DNA from 3 places in the Streptococcus sp. 544 genome. Region 1 is predicted to be linked to each of the others. Evidence: riboswitches for the same ligand, from Rfam matches in the RefSeq annotation. Region 1 holds a riboswitch; each other region holds the start of a gene.
The links. A riboswitch is a leader RNA that binds a small molecule or an ion and turns the genes downstream of it on or off. The one in region 1 is predicted to bind thiamine pyrophosphate.
Positions count from the first base shown of each region.

Region 2: linked by a shared signal. The riboswitch ahead of thiD (bifunctional hydroxymethylpyrimidine kinase/phosphomethylpyrimidine kinase) and the one ahead of HT728_RS05835 (thiamine-binding protein) in region 1 are both predicted to bind thiamine pyrophosphate.
Region 3: linked by a shared signal. The riboswitch ahead of HT728_RS02950 (ECF transporter S component) and the one ahead of HT728_RS05835 (thiamine-binding protein) in region 1 are both predicted to bind thiamine pyrophosphate.

Region 1 covers NZ_VMMU01000010.1:64,490-77,159, forward strand. Annotated here, with positions in the region: gene HT728_RS05810 (ATP-dependent Clp protease ATP-binding subunit) at 1-88, opposite strand, end outside; gene HT728_RS05815 (CtsR family transcriptional regulator) at 90-548, opposite strand; gene HT728_RS05820 (ABC transporter ATP-binding protein) at 667-1,395, opposite strand; gene HT728_RS05825 (ABC transporter substrate-binding protein) at 1,395-2,402, opposite strand; gene HT728_RS05830 (ABC transporter permease) at 2,441-3,199, opposite strand; gene HT728_RS05835 (thiamine-binding protein) at 3,162-3,452, opposite strand; TPP riboswitch at 3,521-3,623, opposite strand; gene cbpD (choline binding-anchored murein hydrolase CbpD) at 3,706-5,052, opposite strand; gene HT728_RS05845 (Veg family protein) at 5,140-5,406, opposite strand; gene dnaB (replicative DNA helicase) at 5,408-6,760, opposite strand; gene rplI (50S ribosomal protein L9) at 6,804-7,256, opposite strand; gene HT728_RS05860 (DHH family phosphoesterase) at 7,253-9,226, opposite strand; gene raiA (ribosome-associated translation inhibitor RaiA) at 9,362-9,910, opposite strand; gene HT728_RS05870 (ComF family protein) at 9,990-10,652, opposite strand; gene HT728_RS05875 (DEAD/DEAH box helicase) at 10,649-11,947, opposite strand; gene HT728_RS05880 (YigZ family protein) at 12,004-12,639, shown strand.
Region 2 covers NZ_VMMU01000006.1:65,864-78,533, reverse strand. Annotated here, with positions in the region: gene HT728_RS03040 (DUF1697 domain-containing protein) at 1-40, shown strand, start outside; gene HT728_RS03035 (MerR family transcriptional regulator) at 82-822, opposite strand; gene HT728_RS03030 (sodium-dependent transporter) at 1,057-2,397, shown strand; gene manA (mannose-6-phosphate isomerase, class I) at 2,438-3,382, opposite strand; gene HT728_RS03020 (SemiSWEET family transporter) at 3,641-3,901, opposite strand; gene HT728_RS03015 (hypothetical protein) at 4,080-4,235, opposite strand; gene HT728_RS03010 (VOC family protein) at 4,518-4,865, opposite strand; gene spxB (pyruvate oxidase) at 5,120-6,895, opposite strand; gene HT728_RS03000 (heavy metal translocating P-type ATPase) at 7,102-9,345, opposite strand; gene HT728_RS02995 (cupredoxin domain-containing protein) at 9,355-9,726, opposite strand; gene HT728_RS02990 (CopY/TcrY family copper transport repressor) at 9,737-10,132, opposite strand; TPP riboswitch at 10,317-10,415, shown strand; gene thiD (bifunctional hydroxymethylpyrimidine kinase/phosphomethylpyrimidine kinase) at 10,499-11,290, shown strand; gene thiE (thiamine phosphate synthase) at 11,491-12,123, opposite strand; gene HT728_RS02975 (hydroxyethylthiazole kinase) at 12,116-12,670, opposite strand, start outside.
Region 3 covers NZ_VMMU01000006.1:58,859-64,813, forward strand. Annotated here, with positions in the region: gene HT728_RS02935 (TenA family protein) at 155-823, shown strand; gene thiM (hydroxyethylthiazole kinase) at 953-1,735, shown strand; gene thiE (thiamine phosphate synthase) at 1,737-2,366, shown strand; TPP riboswitch at 2,576-2,664, shown strand; gene HT728_RS02950 (ECF transporter S component) at 2,927-3,487, shown strand; gene HT728_RS02955 (ABC transporter ATP-binding protein) at 3,488-4,873, shown strand; gene HT728_RS02960 (energy-coupling factor transporter transmembrane component T) at 4,875-5,525, shown strand; gene tenA (thiaminase II) at 5,536-5,955, shown strand, end outside.

The sequences.
Region 1 (12,670 bases):
GCCAAGACTCTAGGTAACGAGCTCCAAAATGGCCAGCAACCATGTAGGCACTTTCGATACATTCATTCAATGCTTTTGAATAGTTCATCTTACTTCCCTTTTCTATCTACCTCTTGTATGACCTGTCGTAGCATGTTTGCTCGAACAACTGGAGCTTCTTCTCCTAGAACGCGATCCAAAGCTACTGCCACCAGCAAATTCATCTCCTGCTTGGTCATCAATTCCTGCTCAACCAAAAGCTGCAGAATATCCTCATAAATTTCTTGACTAACTCGCTCACCAATCGAGTAAAGCAGCTCCCTGAGCATTTCATGATGACTAGAAAACTCAATCCGTCCTATACGAATGTAGCCTCCGCCACCACGTTTACTTTCAACCAAGTAGCCTCTACTTTCAGTAAAGCGTGTCTTGATCACATAGTTAATCTGACTAGGGACAACCTGAAAGGTATCTGCCAACTGACTACGTTGTAACTCCACGATACCAGATTGATCTAAAATCGCCTTGATGTAGGCCTCAATATGATCCGATGTATTTTTAAATCTCATTACAAACCCACCTCTCTCTTTAAACCTTGACTATCTTTGACTATTATACCGAAATTTTCTCATTTTTAAAAGAAAAAGGGCGCTGGTAAAGGATAATCTTCACCAACTCCCTATTTTTCTACTTATCTAAGCCTAATTCTGCTAAGATTTGACGTTTGTAGGCAATCTTTTGAACTTCCTTGTCCTCACTTTCAGACCAATCTAGTTTAATTTCTGAAACAATTTGCCCAGGGCGATTTTTCAAAATATAGATGCGGTCGCTGAGACTGAGGGCCTCCTCGATACTATGCGTGATGATCAAGGTTGTTAGCTGCAACTGCTTGTGAATCTCAAGGTACCAAGCGTGTAGTTCCATCTTTGTCATCTCATCCAAGGCACTAAAGGCCTCATCTAAGAGAAAGAGCTTGTGCCCGAAAAGGTAAGTCCGGAGTAAGGCTACACGCTGGCGCATCCCACCACTGAGTTCATGAGGGTATTTATCTCTTACAGCTGTCAACTGGAAGGTCGCAAGAATGTCATCTGCGCGAGCAATAGCTTCTGCCTTATCCACCTTTTGAATCAAGAGGGGCAGAATGATATTACCAAGCACCGTCTTGTGCTCCAAGAGCAGATCCTTTTGCAACATATAACTCACGCGCCCCTTGGGATTTTCTTCACCATCAAGGACAATTCTCCCTGACTGAACTTCTAAAATCCCCGCAATTAAGTTGAAAAGCGTAGTCTTACCAACACCACTTGGGCCTAAGATAGAAACCACTTCTCCTGAAGTCACCTGCAGGTTAATGTCCTCTAAAATCCTCTCTTGACCATAGGCATAACTGACGTGTTCTAGTCTAATCTCTGTCATTATTTCACAAATTCGTTGGTGAAGCCTTTGTCTGTCAAGTCTTCTTTAAGGATACCATTTTCTTTATCCCATTTGTAGAAGGCATTCCAGCGAGCTGCATCAAATTGACCCCATTTTTCCTTGTCGCTTGCGTATTCTTTTGACAAGTATTTTTGAGATTCGATGACAAAGTCACGTTTTTCCTTGAGTTCAGGTGCATTTTTGATGAGGATATCAGCTGCTTCTTCTGGATGCTCCATAGCATATTGGTAACCTTTTTTGATAGCTTGGATGACTTTACGAGCTTCTTCTTTATTGTCTTTCAGATAGTCGTTGTTTGCGATGATAACTGGTGAATAGTAGTCAAACTCCTTGACATAGTCTTTCAAATACATGAAGTTAGCATCTACACCTTGAGATTTAGCAAGAATTCCATCCCAACCGTAGTAAATCCAAGCAGCGTCAAAGACACCATTGGCAATCGGTGTGATTGAGTTTGAGTCGTTGTTTGGTACTTTTTCAACTTTTTCAAAGTCCCCACCTTGTGATTCTACCAAGGTTTTCAACATAGCCAGTTCAGTTGGGTCATTCCAAGTTCCGTATTTCTTACCAACCAAGTCTTTTGGACTGCTTACATTGTCAGATTTACGAGAGATGATTCCTGATGTATTGTGTTCAACAATAGCTGCAACGGCAGTAATTCCTGCCCCTTTTTCCAATTTCTTAGCCATGTAGTCTTGGAAATACACTGCAAATGGTGCCTTACCATTGATAACCAAGTCAGAAGAACTTTCTTCTGGTGGCAATTTCAAATCAACATCCACTCCAGCTTCTTTGAAATAACCTTTTTCCTTGGCAACATAAAGCCCTGTGTGATTGGTATTTGGCGTCCAGTCTAGGATAAAGTCAATCTTCTTGAGTTCTGCCTCTTTGTTATCCTTAGAAGTAGTTCCTTGACCACAGGCCACAAGCACAACAGCTACAAGAGCTGTCACAAGCGTTAAAAACACTTTCCATGTTTTCTTCATTTTGATTTCCTCTTTTCTTTTTCAGAAACATTCTTATTCTAAGAACGTTTCCATTTAATAACATATTTCTCGCTGATATCGACCAACTTCATACCCAAAAGGCTGATAATCGATACCAGAATAATAATAGCAAACATGGTATCATACTGAAACAGTTTCTTGGACTGAATCATGTAGACACCTAGTCCTTCAAAGCCTCCCAACCACTCAGATACCACTGTTGTGATAAAGGCGTAGGAGACACTGACCCTCAGACCTGCATAAAAGTAGGGCAGGCTGACTGGAATTTTAAAATGCCACAGGATTTGCCAAGGCTTGGCCCGCATCAGACTAAACAAGGTCAACATATCCTTGTCACAATGCCTAAAACCGTCCAAAATGCTGACGATGATAGGAAAAGTTGTCGTCAAGATAATCAGGACAATCTTGGGCAGAATGCCATAACCTAGCCACAAGACCAAGATAGGAGCTATGGCAATGGTCGGGATAGTCTGAACAACCACCATCATAGGGTAAATCAGGTCATTGAGCCAAGTCAAACTGTCCATGAGTACAGCCATGAGACAGGCAATCAAGACTCCCAAAATTAGACCTAGCAAAGCCACTCTCAAGGTCGCCCAGCTATGGTGCCAGAGAAATTCTCTATCACGCACAAAAGACTGGAGGATCTCAAGAGGAGTTGGCAGGATAAACTTGGGGAGAAGTTTAAGAAAACCTGCTAACTGCCAGATTGACAAGACTCCCAGAAAGCCCAATAGACTAATGTGTCGTCTCAGTATACTTTTCAAGTTTCTCATCAATACTTAAAATCTCTCCTACATTTATTTTGACATTGGCAAAGACATTATCTGCCTCCTGCCCTGCCACTTCCAGCGCTTCTTTGAGAATACGCATGAGCTCATCAAACTCCCCTTCCAAGACCGTTTCAAATGGTGTCACCACCATGGTCACTTCTTGAGCTTGCAGGTAAGCAATGACCTGATCGATAACAGCTATCCGATCAATCCCCTGCGCTAGGGGTAAAACTTGCAAGGCAATGCTTGCTTTCATAAAAACCTCCTCTTCTCGTTTTCCTTTGACAAAAAGAAAAACCTTTACCATATATGGAAAAGGTCAAGAATAGACTAAGTATCGTTCCCTACGCTGGCATTACCCAGATCAGGTGCGGTCGAAGTTTAACACTTCCTCTCAGACTGTACACAGACTCCCATATATTATATAGATATATGATAGCGCAAAATAAGAAAAATGTCAAGGAAACTGCTTACAGAAAAGAGCAGGAAAAATTTCCTACTCCAATTTTCTATACTCGTTCTCCATCACTGTTTACTCTGTAGCCATCCACCGTCGTATTAACAGCTAAGACACCTGAAGAGTAAGAATAATACCACTTACCAGAAACTTGATACCAGCCTGTTTTCATTGCCCCTGAACTATCCAGATAATACCACGAGCCATTTTCCTTTAACCAGCCTATCTGCATTTCACCAGATGATTTCAAATAATACCAGCTAGATCCATCTTTCAACCATCCCGTTGATTTAGACCCATTTGATTTGAAATGATACCAACTACCATTTATTTTCTTCCAACCGACAGTCGATCCATTATTTGAGCTATAATTAGAGCTATTCCCTGATTGGTTCTGATAATTCTGTGAAGAAGTCACACCCTCTAACTGGATATAACGACGACTTCCGTTATAAGCCGTATAACTCAACCACTTGTAGCCGTCTTTTTCGAGAATTTGATCATAATGAACCTTCTCCCCAGGATAATAGTAATCAATCGCAGTTGCGCTAACTAATGGCTGATTTTTGATAGCAGACTTGCTCTTAAAATAATGTGTTCCTCCTGTTGAAGAAAGACTAGAATTACCTAGAGGATTTTTATTCACAGCCTCCAATTGAACATAACGATAGCTTCCGTTATAAGCTGTATAACTCAACCACTTGTAGCCGTCTTTTTCGAGAATTTGATCATAATGAACATTCTCCCCAGGATAATAGTAATCAATCGCAGTTGCGCTAGCTAGTGGCTGATTTTTGATAGCAGACTTAGACTTGAAATAATGTGTTCCTCCTGTTGAAACTGAGGTTTGACTATTCCCAACACTGCCACCAGCCAAATCTTTAAAATGAATAAATCCTGTCATCATATTTGCTTTTATACTTCGTTTATTATAGGCTTCTGTATAACCATAGTTATATTCCTCGATCTCAATCTGATCTCCCATTACATTTGACACCCAGGCAACATGCCCATAAGTTCCTGCAGTAGACCAAGCAATGGAGCCAATCGTCGGTGTATTATCTACACGATAGCCTTCACGACGAGCACGATGCCCCCATTCATTCGCATTTCCATAAGCCCTTGGAATCTCAAAACCATTGACATTACTCAAACGAAAGGCTGCAAAAGAAGTACACTGACGAGAATACATGCGCCACTGATCAATCTCCTGGCTCCCATTTTTATAATGAACAGGATAATCATCCCCACGCGCAATCGATCCATTTCCTCCAGAATAGGCATATACACTATCACTCGCTGCTAACATCAATCCTACTACTAAAAAAGGAACAACCTTTTTAGCTGATTTTCTGAAAGAAAACCTTGTCTCTGTTACTTTAAACGGTAAAATTTTCATTCTTCCTCCTTGAAAATAATATAAATCGAAGATTACCTTCACTTAAACTATTCGGAGAAAAAAGAAAAAGTGAGAAAATTTCTCACTTTAGTCCAGATAATGAATTAGATTTTTTTCTGTAAGGATATCTGAGTAAGTAAAGGATTCAACGTAAACATTAGCCTGTTTATCTCCTTCCACATTCCCAAATTCCACAATAAATAGGGATGGATAAACTTCAATTAACTTACCCAATCTATTTTTTTGACGCTTACGCCCATTTTCCAAGGTCATTTCAATTACATGACCCTCATGTGCCTTGATTTCCTCTTTGATTTTTTTCATCTTAGCTACATCTGTAAATGCATCTGTCATTTTATGCCTCCCTTTTTGAGATACTTGAAAATTTATTGTATTCTTTTTGGAAAATCAATTCCACTGTTCCACGAGCTCCACTACGGTTTTTCTCGATAATAACTTCCACCTTATTATTTGGGATACCGTCCTCTTCTTCACCACCACGCTCATAGTAATCGTCACGATAGAGAAAAGCTACGATATCAGCATCTTGCTCAATAGACCCAGATTCACGAATATCAGACAAGACTGGTCTTTTATCCTGACGTTGTTCTACACCACGAGAAAGCTGACTTAGAGCAATTACTGGAACTTTCAGTTCTTTTGCTAGGATTTTCAACTGACGTGAAATTTCTGAAACTTCTTGTTGGCGGTTTTCTCGCCCAGTTCCCGTGATAAGCTGCAAGTAATCTATCAAAATCAAACCAAGATTACCCGTTTCTTGAGCAAGTTTGCGTGAGCGAGAACGAATTTCCGTGATTCGAATCCCTGGCGTATCATCGATATAGATACTCGCGTTGGCTAGATTCCCTTGAGCAATGGTATACTTTTGCCATTCCTCATCAGTCAATTGCCCCGTACGGATAGAATGGGATTCCACCAAACCTTCTGCCGCCAACATACGATCCACTAGACTTTCCGCACCCATTTCCAGTGAAAAAATAGCAACCGTTTTGTCCAACTTGGTCCCAATATTCTGAGCAATATTCAAGGCAAAGGCTGTCTTACCAACCGCCGGACGAGCTGCTAAGATAATCAACTCCTCCTCATGAAGACCAGTCGTCATATGATCTAAATCACGATAGCCTGTCGCAATACCTGTAATATCAGTCGTTTGCTGCGAGCGAGCTTCCAGATTTCCAAAGTTGATATTCAACACATCTCGAATGTTCTTAAATCCACTTCGATTAGCATTTTCACTGACATCAATCAGGCCTTTTTCTGCCTGAGCAATGATTTCATCAGCTGGTTGCGAAGCCTCGTAAGCTTGATTGACAGACTCTGTCAACTTGGAGATTAATCGCCGTAGCATTGCTTTTTCTGCAACAATCTTAGCATAGTACTCCGCATTAGCAGAAGTTGGCACAGAATTGACAATCTCAACCAAGTAAGACAAGCCACCAATATTCTGTAAATCACCTTGATTATCAAGAATGGTACGAACCGTTGTTGCATCTATAGCATCGCCACGATCGGATAAATCAACCATAGCTTGGAAAATCAAACGATGGGCATACTTAAAAAAGTCCCGAGACTCAATATATTCTCGCACAAAAACAAGTTTACTCTCATCAATAAAGATAGCCCCCAAAACAGATTGCTCAGCTAAGATATCTTGAGGTTGTACTCGTAACTCTTCTACTTCTGCCATCAGACTTCCCTTCCTTTTACAATCTTGTCAAGAAGGTGTAAACTTATCCTTCTTTCACACGAAGATTGATTACACTTGTGATATCTTGATAGATTTTCACTGGCACATCAATCAAACCAACCGCTCGAATCGGAGCTTGTACTTGAATATGACGTTTATCAATCTTAATTCCAAATTGCTTTTGCAATTCTTCTGCAATCTTCTTATTGGTAATAGAACCAAAGGTACGACCATCTGGACCAACTTTTTCAACAAATTCTACAACCGTTTCTTCTGCTTCAAGTTGGGCTTTAATTGCTTTTGCTTCTGCAATCATCTCAGCGTGAGCTTTCTCTTCGGATTTTTGTTTACCACGAAGTTCACCTACAGCTTGAGCAGTCGCTTCTTTTGCTAGGTTCTTTTTGATAAGAAAGTTTTGCGCATACCCTGTTGGTACTTCCTTAATTTCGCCTTTTTTACCTTTTCCTTTAACATCTGCTAAAAAGATTACTTTCATTCTTCTTTCTCCTTTTCCTTTATTTCATTTAATACAATTTCTGTCAGTTTTTCACCTGCTTCCGACAAGGTTAAATCCTTAATTTGAGCTGCTGCCAAATTAAAGTGACCTCCACCGCCTAACTCTTCCATAATCCGTTGTACATTCAGTTTACTACGACTTCGAGCTGAGATAGAGATAAATCCTTGTGTATTTTTCGCAAGAACAAAACTCGCTTCAATACCTGACATAGCTAACATGGCATCTGCTGCCTTACTAATAACAACTGTATCATAGCATTTCGTGTCCTTAGCCTCTGCTATTAGTACATCTGAACCTAATTTACGCCCCTGTAAAATCAGTTCATTGACCTCACGATATTCTTCAAAATCTGTCGCAGCGATTTCTTGGATAGCAATACTATCACTTCCTCTCGTTCTGAGATAGCTAGCAACATCAAATGTCCGACTAGTCACTCGTGAGGTGAAATTTTTAGTATCCAGCATCATACCAGCCATCAAGACACTTGCTTGCATACGACTCAAACGATTTTTCTTAGAATTCTGGAACTGAATCAATTCCGTTACCAACTCACTGGCACTGCTTGCACCACTTTCGATATAAGTGATGACTGCATTATCTGGAAAATCCTGATCCCTTCTATGGTGGTCAATAACGATGGTCTGTGTAAACAAATCATAAAATTCTTTTGATAATGTTAAGGCTGTCTTTGAATGGTCTACAAGAATCAACAAAGAACGATTGGTCACCATCCCCATTGCATCCTTAACAGACAACAACTTCGTAACTCCTTCTTTTTCTAAGAATGAAACAGCACGTTCAATATCTGGAGACATTTGTTCTTCATCATAAAGAGCATAGCTATTTTCAATCACATTGCTGGCGAACAACTGCATACCTACAGCAGAGCCCAAGGCATCCATATCTAAATTTCTATGCCCAACTACAAACACTTGATCCACACTACGAATCTTATCAGATATGGCTGTCATCATTGATCGAGTACGGGTACGAGTGCGCTTGATGGACGCAGCCGACCCACCGCCAAAGTAGACTGGATTTTTCGTTTCATCATTCTCCTTGACAACCACCTGGTCGCCACCACGTACTTCAGCCAAGTTCAAGTTGAGCAAAGCAACTTTCCCTATTTCATCATGATTTCCATCGCCATAAGAAAATCCCATACTTAAGGTCAAGGGCAACTGTCTCTGTTTCGACTCTTCTCTGAAAGCATCAATAACAGAAAATTTATCATTCATCAAGCCCTCAAGCACCGTGTAGTCAGTAAATAGATAAAATCGATCCATACTTACCCGACGAGAAAACATCATGTATTTTTCTGAAAACTCTGATATAAAATTAGCTACAAAACTATTGATTTGACTAATATCTGACTCAGAAGTTGCATCCTCCAAATCATCATAATTATCCACAGATACAATTCCAATCACTGGTCGACTCGTTACTAACTCATCTGTTATGGCTTGCTCCCTGGATACATCTACAAAATACAAAACACCGGAAGAAGCATCCATATGAACAGCATAACGCTTCTCACCCAGTTTGGCATAAGTAGACGGATTTCCTACTGAAGCCTTGATAATCGTTTGAACAGCTTCCAAATCAAAATCGCCATCTTCCTTGGTCAAAATCAATTCAGCATAGGGATTAAACCACTCAACCTCTCCAGAAGATAAATTCAATTTCATAACACCTACAGGCATCTGTTCCAATAGAGATGTCAAACTTTCTTCCGCTTGGTGGTTTACATACTGTATCTGTTCTACATCACTCCTTGTATAATGCACTCTCAGTTTCTTAAATAAAAAAACATAGCCTCCTACAAAAAGAAACAAAATTAAAAGCGTCAACAGATTATTATTAACAAAAATAATGAAAGTGGATAAGACTCCAAACGCAATCAATCCTACTAGAATAGGAAAAATTGGACTTACATAAAATTTTTTCATTCCAAACCTCTTGGCACCCATTATACCATAATAACCCTCAAAAAGCGACTTTTTAAAAGTGTAATCAGTAATTCTATCAATTATAAGAAAAAGGAGGTTTACAATTCAGTAAACCTACCTTTACACATATTGAAATTAAGATTCTTTAACTTCTAACAAACCAATTTCGCCATCTTCACGACGATAAATCACATTGGTTGTCTGATCTTCAACATCCACATAGATAAAGAAATCATGTCCCAACAAATCCATTTGTAGAATAGCTTCTTCCAAATCCATTGGTTTTAAATCAATTTGTTTTGAACGAACAACTCTAGACTGGACAACATTTGGATCTTCCACCAAAGCATCTGTAAATAATTGACTAGTTGCTACCTTATTTTTATTTTTACGCTCGATTTTTGTTTTGTTTTTACGAATCTGACGTTCAATTTTATCGGTTACAAGGTCAATTGAACCATACATATCTTGAGACACATCTTCTGCACGAAGAGTAATAGAGCCAAGCGGAATCGTTACTTCCACTTTAGCCGTTTTTTCACGATAAACTTTTAAGTTAATTCGGGCATCCAACTCTTGTTCTGGCTGGAAGTACTTTTCGATCTTTTCGAGTTTAGAAACTACATAATCACGAATTGCTTCTGTTACTTCTAGGTTTTCACCACGGATACTATATTTAATCATATGAGTACCTTCTTTCTAAACATTTTTGTTTTTATGATTTTATTATAACGCTTTCATTCTATTTTTGCAAATTTTTTCCTCATCTTACAAGGGAAAATGTTTTTACATCCTCAGCACCAGCTTCTTCCAGCAGTTTCTTCACACGATTTATAGTTGTTCCTGTAGTATAAATATCATCTATAAGTAGGATTTTCTTAGGAATGCGGACTCCACTTTTAATAAAGAAAGGAAGTTCTGTCGCCAAGCGCTCTGAGCGACTTTTAGAAGAACTGGCTCGTTCTTCTCTTTTCTCTAGTAAGTCTTGAAAAGAGAACCCTGCTGCTTCAACTAAACCTTCAATCTGGTTAAATCCCCTCTCGAGCAATCTTTCAGGACTTAGGGGAATGACTACAAATTGATACTCTTTGTACTTTTTTAACTCCGCACTTAAAAATGAAGCGAACACTTTTCTTAACAGGAAGTCTCCATCAAATTTATATCGACTAAAAAAATCCTTCATAGCTTGATTGTAAGTAAAAATCGCTCTATGACTGACCTCAACTCCTTCTTTACACCAAAATTGACAATCTTGACACTTTGTTGACAAACCTGTTTTCATACAATTTGGACAGTTCTCTTCTCCAATTCTCTCAAAAGTAGAATCACAGTCTGAACAAAGACAAGACTCATCATTCTTCAGAAGTAAGAGACTACTAAAAATTAAAACAGTCTTCATAGTCTGCCCACATAACAAACACTTCATAAGCCTGCCTCCTTGTTCATCTGCTGAATTTCCTTAATTGCCTTCTTGATTGAAGCATTTAACCCGTCATGAAAGAAAAACAAATCTCCTGTCGGTCTATCCATGCTTCGTCCAACTCGTCCACCAATCTGAATCAAACTAGACTTGGTAAACAAACGATGATTGGCCTCTACTACGAAAACATCCACACAAGGGAAGGTAACCCCACGCTCCAAGATTGTCGTACTGATAAGTATTGTCAGTTCTCCATCTCGAAAAGCTTGTACTTGCTCTAATCGATCCTCTGTTACAGAAGATACAAAGCCAATTTTCTCATTTGGAAATTGCTCCTGTAAAATTTCTTTTAACTGCTCCCCTTTCTTAATTTCTGAAGCAAAAATGAGTAACGGATGAGCTGTCTTTCTCTGCTTCTCAATATAGGACTTTAACTTTGGTGACAAACGATTCTTGTCTAAGTAGCGATTAAAATCCGATAACCAAATTGGTTTTGGAATAATCAACGGATTTCCATGGAATCGTCTAGGTAAGCTCAGTCTTTTTAGTTCTCCTAAACGGACCTTTTTATCTAACTCATCGGTCGAAGTCGCTGTTAAAAAGATTCTCAATCCATTCTCCTTTACACTATTCTTGACAGCATGGTAAAGCGTGGGATTATCAACATAAGGAAAAGCATCTACTTCATCCACTATCAGCAAATCAAAAGCTTGATAAAATTTCAATAACTGATGGGTCGTCGCAACAACTAGTGGTGTTCGAAAATACGGCTTTGATTCTCCATGTAGGAGGGCTATCTCGCAAGAAAAATCATTTTGCAGGCGCTTATACAGCTCCAAACAAACATCTATGCGAGGACTAGCCAAACATACTGCACCACCTCCATTGATCACTTTAGCCACTACTTGATAAATCATTTCTGTCTTTCCTGCTCCTGTTACTGCATGAACTAAGGTTGGCTCCTGCTTGTCTACTGCTTGAATCAGTCCCTCTGACACCTTCTCTTGAAAAGGAGTTAATTGACCACGCCATTTAAGAACATCTTGCTTCGGAAAATCCTCCTGTGGAAAATAGTATAAAGCTTGATCACTCCTGACTCGCTTCATAATTAAGCACTCCCGACAATAGTAAGCACCGATGGGCAAATACCATTCTTCTAGAATAGTACTATTACAACGTTGACAGAAAAGTTTCCCCTTCTCCTTTCTCATTGCTGGAAGTTTCTCCGCCAACTGACGCTCCTCTTCTGTTAATTCATTCTCAGTAAACAAACGACCGAGATAGTTTGGATTTACTTTCATACTTCTTTATTCGTAAAAGCCTAGCACTTTAGATGATTTTTTAGTACAATTAAATCATGGAATTTAGAACAATTAAAGAGGACGGTCAAGTCCAAGAAGAAATCAAAAAATCCCGCTTTATCTGTCATGCCAAGCGTGTTTATAGCGAAGAAGAGGCTCGTGACTTCATTACTGCTATCAAAAAAGAACACTACAAAGCTACGCATAACTGCTCTGCATTTATTATTGGGGAACGTAGTGAAATCAAACGTACAAGTGATGATGGCGAGCCTAGTGGCACTGCTGGTGTTCCCATGCTTGGGGTACTAGAAAATCACAATCTCACCAATGTCTGTGTGGTCGTGACACGCTACTTTGGTGGTATTAAACTAGGCGCTGGAGGACTAATTCGTGCTTACGCAGGCAGTGTTGCCTTAGCCGTCAAAGAAATTGGCATCATTGAAATAAAGGAACAGGCGGGCATTGCTATTCAAATGTCTTACGCTCAGTACCAAGAGTACAGTAACTTTCTTAAGGAACATGAGCTCATGGAACTTGAGACAAACTTTACAGATCAAGTCGATACGATGATTTATGTTGATAAAGAAGAAAAAGAAACTATTAAAGCTGCACTGGTGGAGTTTTTTAATGGAAAAGTCACTTTAACTGATCAAGGTTTACGCGAAGTTGAGGTTCCTGTAAACCTAGTGTAAACAATAGATAATACAGTGTTTCACTGATATT
Region 2 (12,670 bases), on a different contig from region 1:
GCGAAAACTAAATGTAGTAGAAAAATTATTAAGCAAGTAGTGCTTGAATTTAGTAAAAATCGGAAGATCACTCCTCCGATTTTATTTTGTCTGAGTTTGGACATAGTGAGCAATGACATCTGATGTGTACTGGGCTGTTCCAGGTCCAAATTTGTCAATGTTTTCCTTAAATTCTGGGTTATAGACGTAGCCTTTTCCAATATAACCAAAGACCTCGATAGAGCAGTCAAATCCATAAGTACGGATGGCTTGCAAGAGTTTGTCTGCTTCTTCTTGGTTTTCAGACGCTGTTATCGGTAGACCAGCTTGAAGATTTTGTGCCAAGGCTTGAAAAACTTGGTTGAAGGCAGTAGTAGCCTCGTCTTCGTGACCTTTCTGGCGCTCCAGCGCTTGATCCATGACTTCTTGTCCATATTTCTCTACCGCCTCTTGGTGGTATTTTTGATGGTCTTGGTAGTTAAATCCAGTGAATTTTTCCTCAATGCTCATTTCTCTTTCTCCTTTTTGTTCTTGAATGGTTTTCTGCAAGGTTGAAATCAAGGTATCCAGATGTTCCCTTTCTTGAGTCAAATAGTCCAACTGCCTAGTCAAATGAGGCAATAAATCTGTCCTTTCTTCCTTTAATAGCTCTGCTATTTTTTCTAAAGAAAAGCCTAGATATTTGTAGTAAAGAATGACCTGAAGTCGCTCCAAATCCTCCTGACTGTAGGTTCGATAGCCGTTTCCCGACTTTAAAGGAACTAAGAGTCCTATCTTATCGTAGTGGTGCAGGGTCTTGACAGAGACTCCCGAAAGCTGCGCAGCTTCTTTTATATGGTACATGATTTCCTCCTTACAATGATAGTATAACCCCTCCCCTTAGGTCAGAGTCAAGCGTTTTTGCGAATTTTTTTACTTTATCATAACATGAAAATGGTTTTCTTGACAGACCTTAGAAAACATGATAGGATAGTCAAGTCTATCAATCAAAAGAAACGCTCATTTTGAGTACTTATGAGGCTAGTTGCCAAGGGCAGTAGCTTTTTCTTTTGTAACACTAATTTTAGGAGTTTAACTATGTCTGAAAAATCGCAATGGGGTTCTAAATTGGGCTTTATCCTAGCATCTGCTGGTTCAGCCATCGGACTTGGTGCCGTTTGGAAATTCCCCTATATGACTGCTGCTAATGGCGGAGGAGGCTTTTTACTGGTCTTTCTCATCTCCACTATTCTAATAGGTTTCCCCCTTTTGCTTGCAGAATTTGCCCTCGGCCGAAGCGCTGGTGTCTCAGCAATCAAAACCTTTGGAAAACTAGGCAAGAATAGCAAGTACAACTTCATCGGTTGGATTGGTGCCTTTGCCCTCTTTATCCTCTTATCGTTTTACAGTGTTATTGGGGGATGGATTCTGGTTTATCTAGGCATTGAGTTTGGAAAATTGTTCCAACTTGGTGGAACGGGTGATTATGCTCAGTTATTTACTTCAATCATTTCAAATCCAGCCATTGCCCTAGGAGCTCAAGCAGCCTTTATCCTGTTGAATATCTTTATTGTATCACGTGGTGTTCAGAAAGGGATTGAAAGAGCATCCAAGATTATGATGCCCCTGCTCTTTATCATCTTTGTTATCATCATCGGGCGCTCTCTCAGTTTGCCAAATGCCATGGAAGGCGTTCTTTACTTCCTCAAACCAGACTTTTCAAAACTGACTAGTGCTGGTCTCCTCTATGCTCTGGGACAATCGTTCTTCGCCCTCTCACTAGGGGTTACAGCCATGCTGACCTACGCTTCCTACTTGGACAAGAAAACCAATCTTGTCCAATCAGGGATTTCCATTGTAGCCATGAATATCTCAGTATCCATCATGGCAGGTCTAGCCATTTTCCCAGCCATGTCAGCCTTCAATATCCAGTCTGAAGGGGGACCAAGCTTGCTCTTTATCGTCCTGCCTCAACTCTTTGACAAGATGCCTTTTGGAACCATTTTCTACATCCTCTTCCTCTTGCTCTTCCTCTTTGCGACAGTCACTTCTTCTGTCGTTATGCTGGAAATCAATGTGGGTAATATCACCAATCAGGACAACAGCAAGCGTGCCAAATGGAGTGTGATTTTGGGAATCTTGACCTTTGTCTTTGGAATTCCTTCGGCCCTATCCTATGGAGTTATGGCGGATGTTCACATCTTTGGGAAGACCTTCTTTGACGCTATGGACTTCTTGGTTTCCAATCTCCTTATGCCATTTGGAGCTCTCTGCCTTTCACTCTTTACTGGCTACATCTTTAAGAAGACACTTGCTATGGAGGAACTCCATCTCGATGAAAGAGCATGGAAACAGGGACTGTTCCAAGTATGGCTCTTCCTTCTTCGTTTCGTCATTCCAATTATCATCATCGTGGTTTTTATCGCCCAATTTATGTAATCAAAAAGGACTTGAGTAGTGAACTCAGGCCCTTTCTTTTTTATGGATGGCTAACAATCAATTCCAGACCTTGCCCTTCTAAGGTCCAAACTTCAACATCACTTGGTAGGATAAAGTGGCTGCCTTTTTGGATTGGATAGTTTTTTCCGTCAACAGTCAGTTGACCTTGACCAGCTAAGACACTCAATAAGCTGTAGTCAGCTGTCTTTTCGAAGTCAACTTCTCCAGTAATTTCCCACTTGTAAACTGCAAAGAAATCATTGGATACAAGGAGAGTGGAACGCAAATCATCAGCTTTGACAGTCACAGGACGGCTATTTGCTGGCTCACCAATGTTCAAGACATCAATGGATTTTTCAAGGTGAAGTTCACGCAAGTTGCCCTTGTCGTCCTTGCGGTCAAAGTCATAGACGCGATAGGTGGTGTCACTAGATTGTTGGGTTTCAAGAATCAAGATACCTGCACCGATAGCATGCATGGTCCCACTTGGCACATAGAAGAAATCTCCAGCCTTAACAGGGACTTTTGTTAATAGACCATCCCAGTTTTTAGCTTCGATTTGCTGACGGAGTTCTTCTTTTGACTTGGCATTGTGACCGTAGATAATCTCTGAACCTTCATCCGCAGCGATGATGTACCAGCATTCTGTTTTCCCGAGTTCGCCCTCATGCTCGAGTCCGTAAGCATTGTCTGGGTGAACTTGGACACTGAGCCAGTCGTTGGCATCGAGAATTTTGGTCAACAGTGGAAATACAGGTTCTGGACGGTTGCCAAACAATTCACGGTGTTCCGCATACAAAGTAGCCAGGTTTGTGCCCTCGAAACGACCATTGGCAACTTTAGAGACGCCATTTGGATGGGCTGAGATAGCCCAGTATTCTCCGATTTTTTCACTTGGAATGTCGTAGCCAAACTCATCACGTAGCTTGGTACCACCCCAGATTTTTTCTTGCATAACTGATTGTAAAAATAATGGTTCTGACATCTTGGTCTCCTGTCTGATTTTTCTCCCCTCATTATAGCAAAAAAAGAGTTCGAATTGAACTCTTTTTAACATCTTATAAAGTAGGGAGAAGATTTTATAAAAATAGTAACGATATACTTTCTTCTTTGATAGAGACGAACATAAAAAACTCTCGTAAAGCTAGCTGTAACTGGACTTTTTCCCTCAACTCTCATTCAAAAATTACTTTAATGAAACATTTATTTTCATAAAAGAAAAAATCTGAAAGCAGTCTTCTTTTTAAATCAAAGCTGTGATAGCCGTTACTAAACCAAAAACGATACCTGGTGCATTAGCAGCTGCAAGTGGAATATCTCTTTCCTTCTTGAAAAGACCATAGTAAACCCAGAGACTACAGTTGATAGCTGCGACTAGGGGTTGAATGAAGTTGCCTTTTTGACCGGCAAGATTATTCATGATTTGTGGGAAATATGACACATACATCATAACAGACATAAATGTCGCTGCCCAGCCCAACACTTTCATTTGTTTTTCAGACATTTTCAAAACCTCTTTTATTCTTTTATACTTTCTATTTTATAATTTAATACAAAAACAAGCAAGAATTTAAGACTTTTATTATAAAAATGTAAACTATCACAGTCTTGTAATAAGAAACAGACCGGATTGCTCCGATCTGTTTGATCCATAAAATGTAAAAATGAATAGCTATTGTCAATCAATGGATGGACTGATTGATTGTCAGTAAGCCGTGGTTAATGATTGCTGCAATATCTTCAAGACCATGCAAAATAAAACTTCCTATAATCAGTCCTATAATAACTGAACAGATAATCATGGTCACACAGATTAGATAAATATCCTTTTTTTGCATCTCTTTCCTCCTACTATCTATTCATGGAGATATTTCAATCCCAAGTTCCAATGAAATAAGAAAATCCACTTACTACTGCTGTTTAATCATATTTCTCCTTTCCATATCAGTTTCATTTTCTACTGTTATATTTTTATTATAAGATTTTAGGAAAGCGCTGTCAACTATTTATATGCAATTTCTTTATATTAAAAAGACCGGATTGCTCCGATCTTTCAATAGTTCATATTCTCACATTCTGTTTTAAGAATAATTAAGGTTATCTTCAAATAACTAAGCCCCTTATTTCATACGATAAAAATCAATCACTAGACCAGCAGGACCTTTAACTAATAAGGACTCTGTTCCCCAATCGGTTACAGTTGGACCGTTTAAAACCTGGATACCAAGCTCGTTCAACCGTTTGTAGTTCTGGTCTACATCCTCAACCTCGATATGAAGAATGATTCCTGACTGAAAATCTTCCAAAGGAATCAAATGATTTTGTGACAACATCAGACAGTGACTGCCAATCGTAAACTGAGCAAAACCATCATCAGCATAATCGGACTTTTTATCCAAAATACGCTCCAAGTCAGCACAAACTTGAGGAACATCTGAAACGATAATATCTAATTGATTTAAATTCATTTACTATCCTCCATAAAAAGACCGGATTTCTCCGATCTTTTCAAGTTCTGCTCTATGAAAATCAAAGAATAAACAAGGTGAAACCAAGTTTGATGGCAAATATTTGCTCATCAAACTACGAAAAATCCTTTGGGACTTTTTCTAGGCTCCACACTAGATTCCATCATTGAAATTTATGGTTTCAATGATGGAATCGTCGGCAGTAAGCTAATAAAGAAGTCTATAAATTTATCTTTGATTTTCGACGAGAGGAATTATTTAATTGCGCGTGATTGCAATCCTTCTTCTTCCAAGAAGAGACGGAATGGTACGAGTTCTTCTGCTTCGTATTTTTCCTTGAAGGCTTTGATAGCTTCTTCTGAGTGAAGTTTTGGATCCAATTCAAGTACTTCTACTGGAAGTGGACGGTGTGGAGTGATGCGAGCATCGATCACAACAGTTTTACCTTCTTTGTTCAATTTAACAGCTTCTGCGACAACTGCATCGATGTCTTCGATACGGTCAACTGTAAATCCTACAGCACCTTGCGCTTCAGCGATTTTCGCATAGTCAGCATTAGAGAAGTCACAACCAAACAAGTGTTTGTTTGTGTCTTCGTATTTGTCCTTGATGAAGGCATATTTACCATTTGAGAAGACAACGTTGATAACTGGAAGGTCGTATTGAACGTTTGTGATAACGTCTGGGTAGCACATGTTGAATGCACCGTCACCCATGATGTTCCATACTTGGCGATCTGGATTGTCTTTCTTAGCAGCGATACCACCAGGAAGGGCAATACCCATTGTCGCAAAGAGTGGAGATGTACGCCACATGTTCTTAGGTGTCATGTGAAGGTGACGAGTAGATGTTTGAGTAGTGTCACCTACGTCGATTGAGTAGATAGCGTCTTGATCAGCATGTTTGTTGATTGCATTGTAAACTTGATACAATTGCAATTCACCCTCAGTTTTACCTTCGAGTTTGTTCATGTAATCACGCCAGTTTTGGTTGTTCTTAACGTTTGCACGCCACCATGGAGTAGATTCAACTGGGTTCACTTTGTCAAGGATAGCTTTGGCTGCTTGGCCTGCATCACCAAGGATTGAAGCGTCAAGGGCGTGACGTTTACCAAGTTTGTAAGGGTCAATATCGACTTGGATGAATTTTTCAGTGTTCTTGAATGCTTCGTAAACTTCAGCAAATGGGAAGTTTGAACCAAGGAAAAGAACTGTGTCTGCTTCAAAGACCACTTCGTTGGCTGGTTTCCAACCAACACGGTAAGCAGAACCTGTCAAACCTTCATAGTTCCATTCGAAAGCTTCAAAGTTTTTACCAGTTGTGATGATTGGTGCTTTGATTTTACGTGACAATTCAGTAATCACTTCACCAGCTTTAACACCACCGTAACCAGCATAGATAACTGGACGTTCAGCATTGTTCAAGATTTCAACAGCTTTGTCGATTTCAACTTCGTTCAAAGCAGGAGCGATAAATGAACGCTCGTATGAACCTGATCCATAGTATGAGTTTTCGTCGATTTCTTGGAAACCGAAGTTTACTGGGATTTCAACAACAGCTGGACCTTTTTTAGAAACTGCAGCACGGCAAGCTTCGTCGATTACTTTTGGCAATTGCTCAGCGTAAGCTACACGTTTGTTGTAAACAGCGATACCGTTGTACATTGGGTTTTGGTTCAATTCTTGGAAAGCATCCATGTTGAGTTCGTTAACTGGACGTGATCCAAGGATTGCTAGGAATGGAGTGTTATCCATAGCTGCATCGTAAACACCGTTAATCAAGTGAGTCGCACCTGGACCACCTGAACCAACTGCAACCCCGATTGAGCCACCGAATTTAGCTTGCATAACCGCTGCAAGAGCACCTGTTTCTTCGTGGCGAACTTGCAAGAAGCGGATATCTTTTTCTTCAGCCAAAGCGTCCATCAATGAGCTGAGTGTTCCTGATGGGATACCGTAGATTGTGTCTACGCCCCATGTTTTCAATACGTTAAGCATTGCTGCAGATGCAGTAATTTTCCCTTGAGTCATAGTGATAACTCTCCTTCAATTTTTTTAGACTTGGAGAATACGATTACATAGAATTGGAAACGTTCTCCAAACTTTTACTATTCCACTGTATCATATTTATGCTGACTTTTCTAAAAATCTGCTCAAAACTCTCTATTCTCTATTCTAATACAGTTTTGAAAATGCTGCCATTCCTGTTTTATAACAAAGAAATCTAGTCATTACTTTTAGTCTATTTTACTAAAGTTTAAGAGAAGGGAACTGGTCAGAACGGATACAGAACTAAAGGCCATGGCTAGACCTGCCAATTCTGGATTGAGAGCCAGTCCAACACCTGAAAAGATTCCTGCTGCAATCGGAATTCCGACAACATTGTAGATAAAAGCCCAGAAAAGATTGAGCAGAATTCGATGAAAGGTTTTCTTACTCATGTCAAAGGCACGAACCACTCCTAAGAGGTTATTGGTTGTCAACACCAAATCCGCTGACTCGATGGCGATATCTGTTCCAGCTCCCATGGCAATCCCCACATCCGCTACACTGAGGGCAGGAGCGTCATTGATACCGTCACCAACAAAGGCTACTTTTCCAGTCGCTTGTAGTTTATGGATTTCATGGGCTTTTTCTTCTGGTAATACACCTGCAATGACCTCTTCGATTCCGATCTGATCCGCAATAGCACGCGCCACACCTGCATTGTCTCCTGTCAGCATGACTGTTTTAAGACCACGTTTTTTCAACTGACTGATGGCTAGCTTGGCATTTTCCTTGGGAATATCTTGCAGAGCAAGCAAGCCTTTGATTTCATTGTCCACAGCCAAGAACACAACTGTCTTAGCTTCTTTTTCCAGTTCTTCTAGTTTTTCCTGATAAGTGCTTGAAATGTTCAGACCATCCAGCATTTTAGCATTTCCAAGCAGAACTTGTTTTCCATTGATTTGCCCTGAGACACCTTTTCCGTGCAAGGCTTGGAAATTTTCCACAGTATGAAGCTCAAGTCCAATTTCAGTCGCTCGCTGGACAATGGCCTCAGCCAGTGGGTGTTGAGAAGCTTCTTCCAAGGAAGCTGCCAATCCAAGCACTTCTACTTCGTCGCCGATGATATCTGTTACCACAGGCTTCCCTTCCGTCAAAGTCCCAGTCTTATCAAAGACAATCGTTTGAACTTTCTGGATTTCCTGTAGAACCATTCCATTTTTGAGAAGAACTCCCATCTTGGCACTGCGTCCTGTCCCTACCATAAGGGCTGTCGGTGTTGCCAGTCCCAAGGCACAAGGACAGGCGATAATCAAAACCGCCACCCCATAGAGAAGAGAAGACACAAAACTCGCTCCAAGCACGACTACACTATCCCTGAGCAAGACGAACCAAACCCAAAAGGTCACGATTCCTAAAATGACAACTGCTGGGACAAAAATGCCTGAAATTTTATCCGTCAAGTCCTGAATCGGCGCACGACTTGTCTGAGCTTTCTTCACAAAATCGACAATCTGAGCCAAAACAGTTTCTGAACCAACTTTTTCTGCTCTAAAAACAAGTGTTCCGCTATTATTGATGGTTGAGCCAATGACAGTATCTCCAACTGTCTTGTCCACAGGCAGACTCTCACCTGTCACCATAGACTCATCAATACTGGACACACCTTCGACTACAACCCCATCAACCGCAATCTTTTCACCGGGACGCACTCGAATCAGGTCACCTACCTTGACTTGTTCCAAAGGAACTTGAACATAGTGATCCTCACGCAAGACTTCTGCAGTTTTAGCCTGCAAGTCCAGTAATTTCTCCACAGCTTGGGACGTATTTTTCCGCATTTTCTCCTCAAAAACGGCTCCCATAAGAACGAAGAAGAAGATAAAGGCAGCACTTTCAAAGTAAACGGGGAGACCAGCGAAGAGGGCAACTAAGCTATAGAAATAGGCCACTAGGGTTCCAAGAGCAACCAAGGTATCCATGTTGGCATTGTGCTTTTTAAAACTAGCCCAAGCACTTTGGATATAAGGACCACCTGCTACTAGCATAATCGGTGTTGTCGCTAAAAAGCTTCCCCAACGCATGACTTGATGACTAATTCCTCCTGTCGACATCCCAATCATGAGAATCACAAGAGGCACAGTAAAGATACTAGTAATCCAAAAACGCTGTAAAAGTGATAGAGATTTTCGAGTCTTCTCAACCACGGTATAACTCCCCTTTTGCATCTTCATGCCACAAGAAAATTCATGTTGACCTATTTCTTGAGGGGTAAAACGAATTGTTTTCTCTTCGTCTACGCCGATTGGTTCCAAGATGTCTTCTTCTTCAAACAGAATTTCCTTATAACAGTTTGAAGGTGTCACACGGTGAAAGGTGATCTCAGCAGGAACTCCTTTTTGCAGTTGAATGTGGGCTGGATGGTAGCCTTTGTCTGCCGTGATACGGATTTTTTGAACACCATTTTCAAGACTTGCTTTTACAATTTCAGTCATATCATTCTCCTATTCTACAATCATCTTACCGTGCATCATATTCATGCCACAAGAGAAACCATACTCTCCAGCCTGCTCAGGCGTGATTTCCACTACATACTCTTCCCCCATAGGCAGGTCCGCATGTACACCAAAATCTGGAAAAACAATTTGGTCCAGACAGGGTGAAGGGTCCTTACGGTCAAAGACAATGCGGGCTGGCACTGATTTCTTGAGGATAATCAACTCAGGCGTATAGCCCCCCATGACCTCCACTCGAATCTCTTGGTAGCCGTTTTTTTGCTGGGCCTTTTGTCCAGATTTTTCAGGCTTTTTGAAAAACCAAAACAAGATAAACGCGATAAGGGCAATACAAATAATGGTTACAATACTATTTAACATGACGTCTCCTTTACATACAATTACATTTTACTTCTGTTACAGCGCTTGATTTCTTCTCTGAAATCACAGCTTCCAAGTCTTCTAAGTCAGCCTGAGTAAAATCACATTCAGCAATCAAATCAGCCAACAAGTTCTTAATCCTACGGGAACAAACTTTATCTTTAATATCTTGGACAAGCAAGTCTCGACTTTGGTCCAAAGTTAAAAGGGCTGAATAGACAAAGGACTTGCCTTCTTTTTTCCGAGTCAGGCACTCTTTCTCAACCAAACGAGCCAAAAGAGTTTGAATGGTTGACTTGGACCAGTCGAACCGCTCCGCCAGAACCCTGATCAAATCCGTACTGGTCTGCTCTCCTTGCATCCAAATAATCTTCATGACCTGCCATTCTGCATCTGAAATCTGCATAATCACACCTCCTAAATCTACATTTGTCGATTACAGTTATTAGTATACTCTCAAAATCTACATTTGTCAATTATAAAATCAATCTTTTCTTTGAAAAATAGAATTTTAATCATTTGAAAAACGATTTGCAGTCAAATATTACTATATAAACAATAAAAATATGCTATACTAAAGAAAAAAAGAAAACAACCACTAGGGGTGCGTAAAGCTGAGATTAACGACTGTTAGATCCCTTTGACTCAATCTAGGTAATGCTAGCTGATGGAAGTGGAAATGATAATGGGGACTAGCAGTCTTCTATTGCCTTCCTGAAACAGATTAGCTTGTTCTTAAGAATACAAACTTCAGTTGGTTGGGAGGTTTTAGATGACTTATTTACCCGTTGCTCTGACCATTGCAGGGACTGACCCTAGTGGTGGTGCTGGCATTATGGCTGATTTAAAGTCGTTCCAAGCGAGAGATGTCTATGGAATGGCCGTTGTGACTAGCCTTGTTGCTCAAAATACCAGAGGCGTTCAATTGATTGAGCACGTTTCTCCTCAAATGTTGAAAGCCCAATTGGACAGTGTCTTTTCGGATATTCCACCTCAGGCTGTAAAAACTGGAATGTTGGCAACTACTGAAATCATGGAAATCATCCAACCCTATCTTAAAAAACTGGATTGTCCCTATGTCCTTGATCCTGTTATGGTTGCTACAAGTGGAGATGCCTTGATCGACTCAGTTGCTAGAGACTATCTCAAAACAAACTTACTACCTCTAGCAACGATTATTACGCCAAATCTTCCTGAGGCAGAAGAGATTGTTGGTTTTTCAATCCATGATCCTGAAGACATGCAGCGTGCTGGTCGCCTGATTTTAAAAGAATTTGGTCCTCAGTCTGTAGTCATCAAAGGTGGTCATCTCGAAGGCGGTGCCAAAGACTTCCTCTTTACCAAGGATGAGCAATTTGTCTGGGAAAGTCCAAGAATTCAAACCTGTCACACCCATGGTACTGGATGTACCTTTGCTGCAGTGATTACGGCTGAACTAGCCAAGGGAAAAAGCCTTTATCAGGCAGTTGATAAGGCCAAGGCCTTTATCACAAAAGCTATTCAAGACGCTCCTCAACTTGGTCATGGTTCTGGCCCAGTCAACCATACAACTTTTAAAGATTAAGAAAAAAACTCTCTAGTTCCCACTTTAAGGGAATTAGAGAGTTTTTATACTCTTCGAAAATCTCTTCAAACTACGTCAGCTTCCATCTGCAACCTCAAAATACTGTTTTGAGCTGACTTCGTCAGTCTTATCTAAAACCTCAAGGCAGGGCTTTGAGCAACCTGAGGCTAACTTCCTCTTTGATTTTCATTGAGTATTAGTTAGGAAATAATGTCATGCAACTTTGTTAAAAAGGCTTGCGTTTTTGCCTCAATATCTTCTGCCTGCATCAAATCACGCACTACAGCTACTCCAACTATGCCAGTGCCCATAAGCTGGTCAATGTTCTCTGAAGTCAAGCCGCCAATAGCAACTACTGGAATGGCAACCGTTTGGCAAATTGTTTTCAAGGTCGATATCAGAGTGATGGGCGCATTTTCCTTGGTGGTGGTTGGGAAAATGGCTCCTGTCCCCAAGTAATCTGCACCTGATTTCTCCGCTTCCAGAGCTCTTTTTATTGTTTTAGCGGTGACACCAAGGATTTTTTCAGGACCCAAGACTTGTCGGGCAACCGAAACGGGTAATTCATCGTCTCCGATATGCAGACCTGCTGCATCAACCGCAAGACAAACATCCAACCGATCATCGATTATCAAGGGTACCTGATAGCCATCTGTTATTTCCTTGACTTGTTTTGCCAGTTGATAATATTGTTTGGTTGTGAGATTTTTTTCTCGCAATTGGACTATGGTAACCCCTGAACGGCAAGCCGTCTCAACCTTTTCAAGAAAGCTTTCCACAGAATCTTGGTAGCGATTGGTTACCAGATATAGTCTAAGTGCTTCTCTATTCATAAATATCTCCTTTGATGGCATCTAGCCAGTTTTCATCTCTTCTTAGAAGCGAAAGCTGATTGAGTACTTGGTAACGAAATTCTTCCAATCCCATTCCTTGAACAACTATTCTCTCAGCAGCAATATTGAGATAAGAGACTGCTAGGCAAGAAGCTTCAAAACCAGTCTTTCCTTGGCTGAGAAAAACGGCTGTTAAGGCTCCAACCAAATCTCCTGTCCCTGTTATCCAGTCTAATTCTGCACAGCCATTCTCCAATACAGCAACTTGATTCTTCGAAACGATGAGATCCTTGGGGCCAGTAACTAAGAATGACATACCAGGATAAAGCTGACACCAGTCTTTCAAGACTTGAAGTAAATCCTCAGTTTCTTGGTCTTTAGCACTCGCATCGACCCCAACGCCGTGGTGTTTTAAGCCAACAAGACTTCGAATTTCTGACATATTTCCTTTAAGGACCGTAGGGCTATTGTCTAAAAGGTCTTTAACTAAGCTCTTACGAATGACTGAAGCTGTTACGCCAACCGCATCTACTACCATTGGGAGACA
Region 3 (5,955 bases), on a different contig from region 1:
TTTTTTTGTTTATATAAACTGGATAGGTTTGTTTAGGTAGCTCTCTGCAAATGCCCTCAATGTTCTTTAAAAGGATCAAGTGGAATTAGGATTTTACTTGGTATCTCTTGGTGTTTTATTGATTACTAAGGAGTAAAGAGAGGAAAAAATAAATATGGAAACACAGGTTTATGCATTTGAGCCAGGTTTGACTGTTGGAGAATTATTAAAAAATAGTCAGAAGGATTGGCAGGCTGCAATCAATCATCGTTTTGTCAAGGAACTTTTTGCAGGGACAATTAAGAATAAGGTCTTAAAAGACTACCTAATTCAAGATTATCACTTCTTTGATGCCTTCTTATCCATGCTGGGTGCCTGCGTAGCCCACGCAGACCAGATTGAATCCAAGCTTCGTTTTGCCAAGCAACTAGGCTTTCTTGAAGCAGATGAAGACGGTTATTTCCAAAAGGCTTTCAAAGAGTTAAAAGTATCTGAGAATGATTATCTGGAAGTGACTTTGCACCCTGTAACAAAAGCCTTTCAGGATCTGATGTATTCGGCAGTGACTTCATCAGACTATGCTCATCTTTTGGTCATGCTGGTCATTGCAGAAGGTCTCTATTTAGACTGGGGTTCTAAAGATTTGGCTCTACCTGAAGCCTATATTCATTCGGAATGGATCAATCTCCACAGAGCTCCTTTCTTTGCAGAGTGGGTTCAATTTCTGGTTGACGAACTCAATCGTGTCGGAAAAGGTCGAGAAGATTTGACAGAACTTCAGCAACGCTGGAATCAAGCGGTCGCTTTAGAATTAGCCTTTTTTGATATTGGTTATGACGCCTAGAGAAAGTTTAGGATATTTACAAATTTGATGAGGTAAATCATTCAATGTAAATGAAAAAAATTTCTTAACAAAAGATAGAGATAAATCGAAATCAGTATATCGTATAAAGTGAAAAGGAAGGATTTCAATATGACAAGTTTAAAATTATTAAAAGAAAAAGCACCTTTGGTCATTTGCATAACCAATGATGTAGTAAAAAATTTCACAGCAAATGGATTAGTAGCACTGGGTGCCTCACCAGCTATGAGCGAGTACCCAGCAGACTTAGAAGATCTATTAAAATATGCTGGAGGATTATTGATTAACATTGGGACTTTAACGGATGATAATTGGAAATTATACCAAGCTGCTCTGAAAATTGCCGAGAAATATAATGTCCCAGCAGTTTTAGATCCTGTAGCCTGTGGAGCAGGAGAATATAGAAAAAAAGTAGCAGATGATTTAATCAACAATTACAAACTAGCTGCGATTAGGGGGAATGCTGGAGAGATTGCTTCTTTAGTAGGTATAAATGTGGCATCTAAAGGAGTAGATAGTGCTGGTGTGGATAATATTGATGAGATTGCTCTAGCAGCCAACGCTAAGTTTCATATTCCAATAGTAGTGACTGGAGAAGTTGATGCGATTGCTGTTAATGGAGAAGTGGTAACGATTCATAATGGTAGTGCCATGATGCCAAAAGTTATTGGGACAGGATGCTTATTAGGTGCTGTAATAGCAAGCTTTATCGGACTTGAAAAAGGTCAAGAATTGAAATCATTAGAAACAGCAATGTTGGTTTACAATATCGCTGGAGAAATGGCAGAAAAACGCCCCAATGGGCATCTTCCTGGGACATTTAAAGTTGAATTTATAAATGCCTTATATGAGATTACAGATGAAGATGTAAAGGAATTCAAAAGAGTGAAGTAAAATGTTTCATAAAGAATTATTAAAACTATATTTTATTTGTGGAACGACTACTTGCCAAGGTAAAGATCTATATAGAGTTGTTGAGGAAGCCTTAAAAGGTGGTATAACCTTATTTCAATTTCGTGAAAAAGGGGAGGGAGCCCTGGAAGGTAAAGAAAAAGTCGAATTAGCAATTAAACTACAGGATCTTTGTAAAAAATATAATGTTCCATTTATCGTTAATGATGATATCGATTTGGCAATGAAAATTGACGCTGATGGCGTACATGTAGGTCAAGATGATATTGGTGTTGATGAAATTAGAAAATTGATGCCAGATAAAATAATTGGTCTTTCTATAAAGAACGAGAAAGAATTTCAACAGTCAAAAGTTGAATATGTAGATTATGTTGGTGTTGGTCCTGTATTTGATACCCAGTCAAAAGATGATGCTGGTGGCGCTATAGGTTATGAAGGTCTTAAATTGATGAGAAAACTATTGCCACAAATGCCCTTAGTTGCAATTGGTGGGATACAGACGCAACATATTAAAGACATTATGAAGACCAATGTTGACGGTGTTTCAATCATTTCAGCAATATCGTATGCAAAAAATATAGAAAAAACTGTTCGAGAAATGAGTGAACAATAGGTATCTATCCTTGGATTCTAAGTAAGTGGAAGTTTCCCTTTTCTAAAAAGCTATGTCCAAATTCAGCTCAAATGGCTAATCCATCAAACAAGTCATTTGTTTTTTACAAAAGAAAGATCTGCTATCTTTGTGAGTGCAAGGATGTATTTCCAGTTCAATTTCTTGAATTGTAATAAATCATTTGTTATAATAGTTATATAATTAAATAATAAAGACATTTGGGGTGCTTTAGGCTGAGATGATACCCATTGAACCTGATACAGTTAATACTGGCGAAGGGAAATGTGAAAAGTTTTTTTCGTATGTCGAAAAGAACGGTCTAATCTTGTAAGCTGAACTCTAATTCTCGTTTGTAATTGGAGTTTTTTTGTTTATTAAAAGAGGATAGTCTGGACGTTAATACTCAATGAAAATCAAAGAGCAAACTAGGAAACTGGCCGCAGGCTGTACTTGAGTACGGCAAGGCGACGTTGACGTGGTTTGAATTTGATTTTCGAAGAGTATAAGCCTTTTGGCAGCTCACCTTGAGCACCCCACTTTTCTTTAAAAAGGAGTTTTTTATGTTGAAAAAATGGCAGTTAAAAGATGTTATTTTGCTTGCTTTCTTGTCTATCTTTTTTGGTGGGGTTTTCGTTGGTTCAGGATATGTGTATAATATTCTCAGCCTACTCTTAACACCTCTTGGTTTACAGGCTTTTGCCAATGAAATCCTTTTTGGACTCTGGTGTATGGCTGCGCCCATTGCTGCCATCTTTGTTCCGAGAGTCGGAAGTGCAACGATTGGAGAAGTGCTAGCTGCGCTTGCTGAAGTCCTTTATGGTAGCCAATTCGGGCTAGGTGCCCTTTTGTCTGGCTTGGTTCAAGGTTTGGGAAGTGAACTTGGTTTTATCGTAACCAAGAATCGCTATGAAAGTTGGCTCTCTCTAACTGCCAATAGTATTGGGATTACGCTTGTTAGCTTTGTCTATGAATACATTAAGTTAGGTTACTACGCCTTTTCAGTGCCTTTTGTACTTTCCTTGCTAGTGGTACGTTTTATTTCCGTCTTTTTTTTCTGTACCATCTTGGTTCGTGCCATTGTCAAACTTTATCATCAGTTTGCAGCTGGAGGAAAAGCATAGATGGGTCTGGAATTACGGGAGATTCAGTCCCCAATTTTTTCGGAACCGATTGATTTTACTTTTCATGAGCAAGCTTTTACCTTGTTGGTTGGGAGCAGTGGTTCTGGAAAATCGAGTCTCTTTCAAATGATTGCCCAAGTTAGTTCTCTTCCCTATAGCGGTCAAGTACTGATAAATGGGAGCGAGGTCAGTCAGCTTTCTATCATCGAACGTGTCCAGACGGTTGGTATTCTCTTTCAAAATCCTAATCATCAATTTACCATGGAGAGCTTGTTTGAGGAGCTGATTTTTACCTTGGAGAATATCGGCTATCACCTTCAGGAAATTGATTCAAAAATAGCAGAGGTGGTTCGACAATGTCGCTGTGAGAAGATCTTGCACCGTCCCATCCATCACTTATCAGGTGGAGAAAAGCAAAAGGCTGCCTTGGCTGTTCTCTTTGCTATGAATCCTAGGGTCTATCTCTTGGATGAGCCTTTCGCTTCCATTGACCGCAAGAGTAGGATAGAGATATTGGAGATTCTAAAAGAGTTGGTCTCTGATGGGAAGACAGTTATTTTGTGCGACCATGATTTAACGGACTATGAAGCCTATATTGACCATATGGTGGAGCTAAGAGATGGTCAACTAAGGGAAGTGTTTCAAATCCCTACCTCTGAAATGACACAGGTTGCTTCAAAGGAGGTTGCTTCTAGCCCAGAACTATTCCATATGGACAAAACAACTTGTGAGCTGAATAATCGCCCCCTCTTTTCGATTGCAGATTTCACATTCTACCAAGGAATTTCCTGTATCTTGGGTGATAATGGTGTCGGGAAATCAACCCTCTTTCGCTCCATTCTTCAATTTCAAAAGTATAAGGGGCGCATTACCTGGAAGGGGACAGTTCTGAAAAAGAAAAAGAGTTTGTATCATGACCTGACGGGTGTGGTTCAGGAAGCTGAGAAGCAGTTTATTCGATCCAGTCTGCGAGAGGAACTTCAATTAGATGGACCTGATTCTGAAAGAAATCAGCGTATTCTTCAAGCCTTACGATATTTTGATCTGGAGAAGGAACTTGATAAGAGTCCCTATCAATTAAGTGGTGGTCAGCAAAAGATTCTTCAGCTCTTGACCATCTTGACCAGCAAGGCTTCTGTGATTTTACTAGATGAACCTTTTGCAGGTTTGGATGATAGAGCTTGTCATTATTTTTGTCAGTGGATTGTGGAGGAGAGAAATCAAGGAAGAAGTTTTCTGATCATTAGCCATCGTTTGGATCCCTTGATCTCTGTGGTTGATTATTGGATTGAGATGACTAGTCAGGGTCTCAGTCATGTGAAAGCAGTGACAATTACCAAACCACTCACATCTCAGAGTAGCAATACCCAAGGGGAGGTGAGATAGTATGGTCAAAGTAGCAACCCAGACACCGATTATCAGTCTCTTTTTGCTGATTTTATCCTTGGAAACATCTTTCATTCCTTCGATTGCTCTTAATCTCTCGGTAGTTGCATTTTGTATTCTCTTTATGCTCTATTACCGTAGATTTAAAGTATTGGCTTGGATGATTCTGCTTGCCATTTTGCCATCCTTTGCCAACTACTGGGCAGTTCAGTTACATGGAGATGCTTCGCAGGCAGTCATACTTGGAACGAGGGCCTTTGTTACCGTTTGTATTGGTCTTGTCTTTGTTTCCTCTATTTCCCTAAAAGAGCTTCTTTTATACTTGGCTCAAAAGGGGCTATCACGGTCTTGGGCTTATGCCTTGATTGTGGTATTCAATTCCTTCCCCCTCATTCAGCAAGAAATCAAGTCCCTAAAAGAAGCTTGCCTATTACGTGGTCAAGAACTGCATTTTTGGTCGCCCTTGATTTACAGCAAGGTTCTGATGACAGTCTTTAGGTGGCGCCATCTTTACCTGAGAGCCCTGTCGGCGCATGGATATGACGAACATGCACAGGTGGAGGATCGCTATCGGACTTTTTATATTCCTCAAAGGACACTATTCATCTACCTGCTGTTCTTTTTATTGCTTCAAACCAGTCTATTTTTATAAAGGAGTTATTATGGAATTTACAGATATTGCGATGGAATTATCAAAGGAAGCTTGGCAGGCTTCCTTTCATCACCCCTTTGTATTACAGTTACAAGAGGGAAATTTAGACCCTGCCATTTTCCGCTATTACCTGATTCAGGATGCCTACTATCTGAAGGCCTTCTCAGAAGCCTATCACCTCTTGGCTGATAAGACTTCAAACCAAGAGATGAAAAGACTCTTGAAACAAAATGCTCAGAGTCTAGTGGAGGGTGAGTTATTTATCCGCCAACAATTTTTCAAGGAATTGGAAATCAGCGATCAGGAAATGGAGCAACATCCAATCGCTCCAACCTGTTATCATTACATTTCTCATATTTATCGGCAATTTGCAGAGCCAAACTTGGGCATTGCTTTTGCGAGCTTGCTGCCTTGTCCTTGGCTATATCAT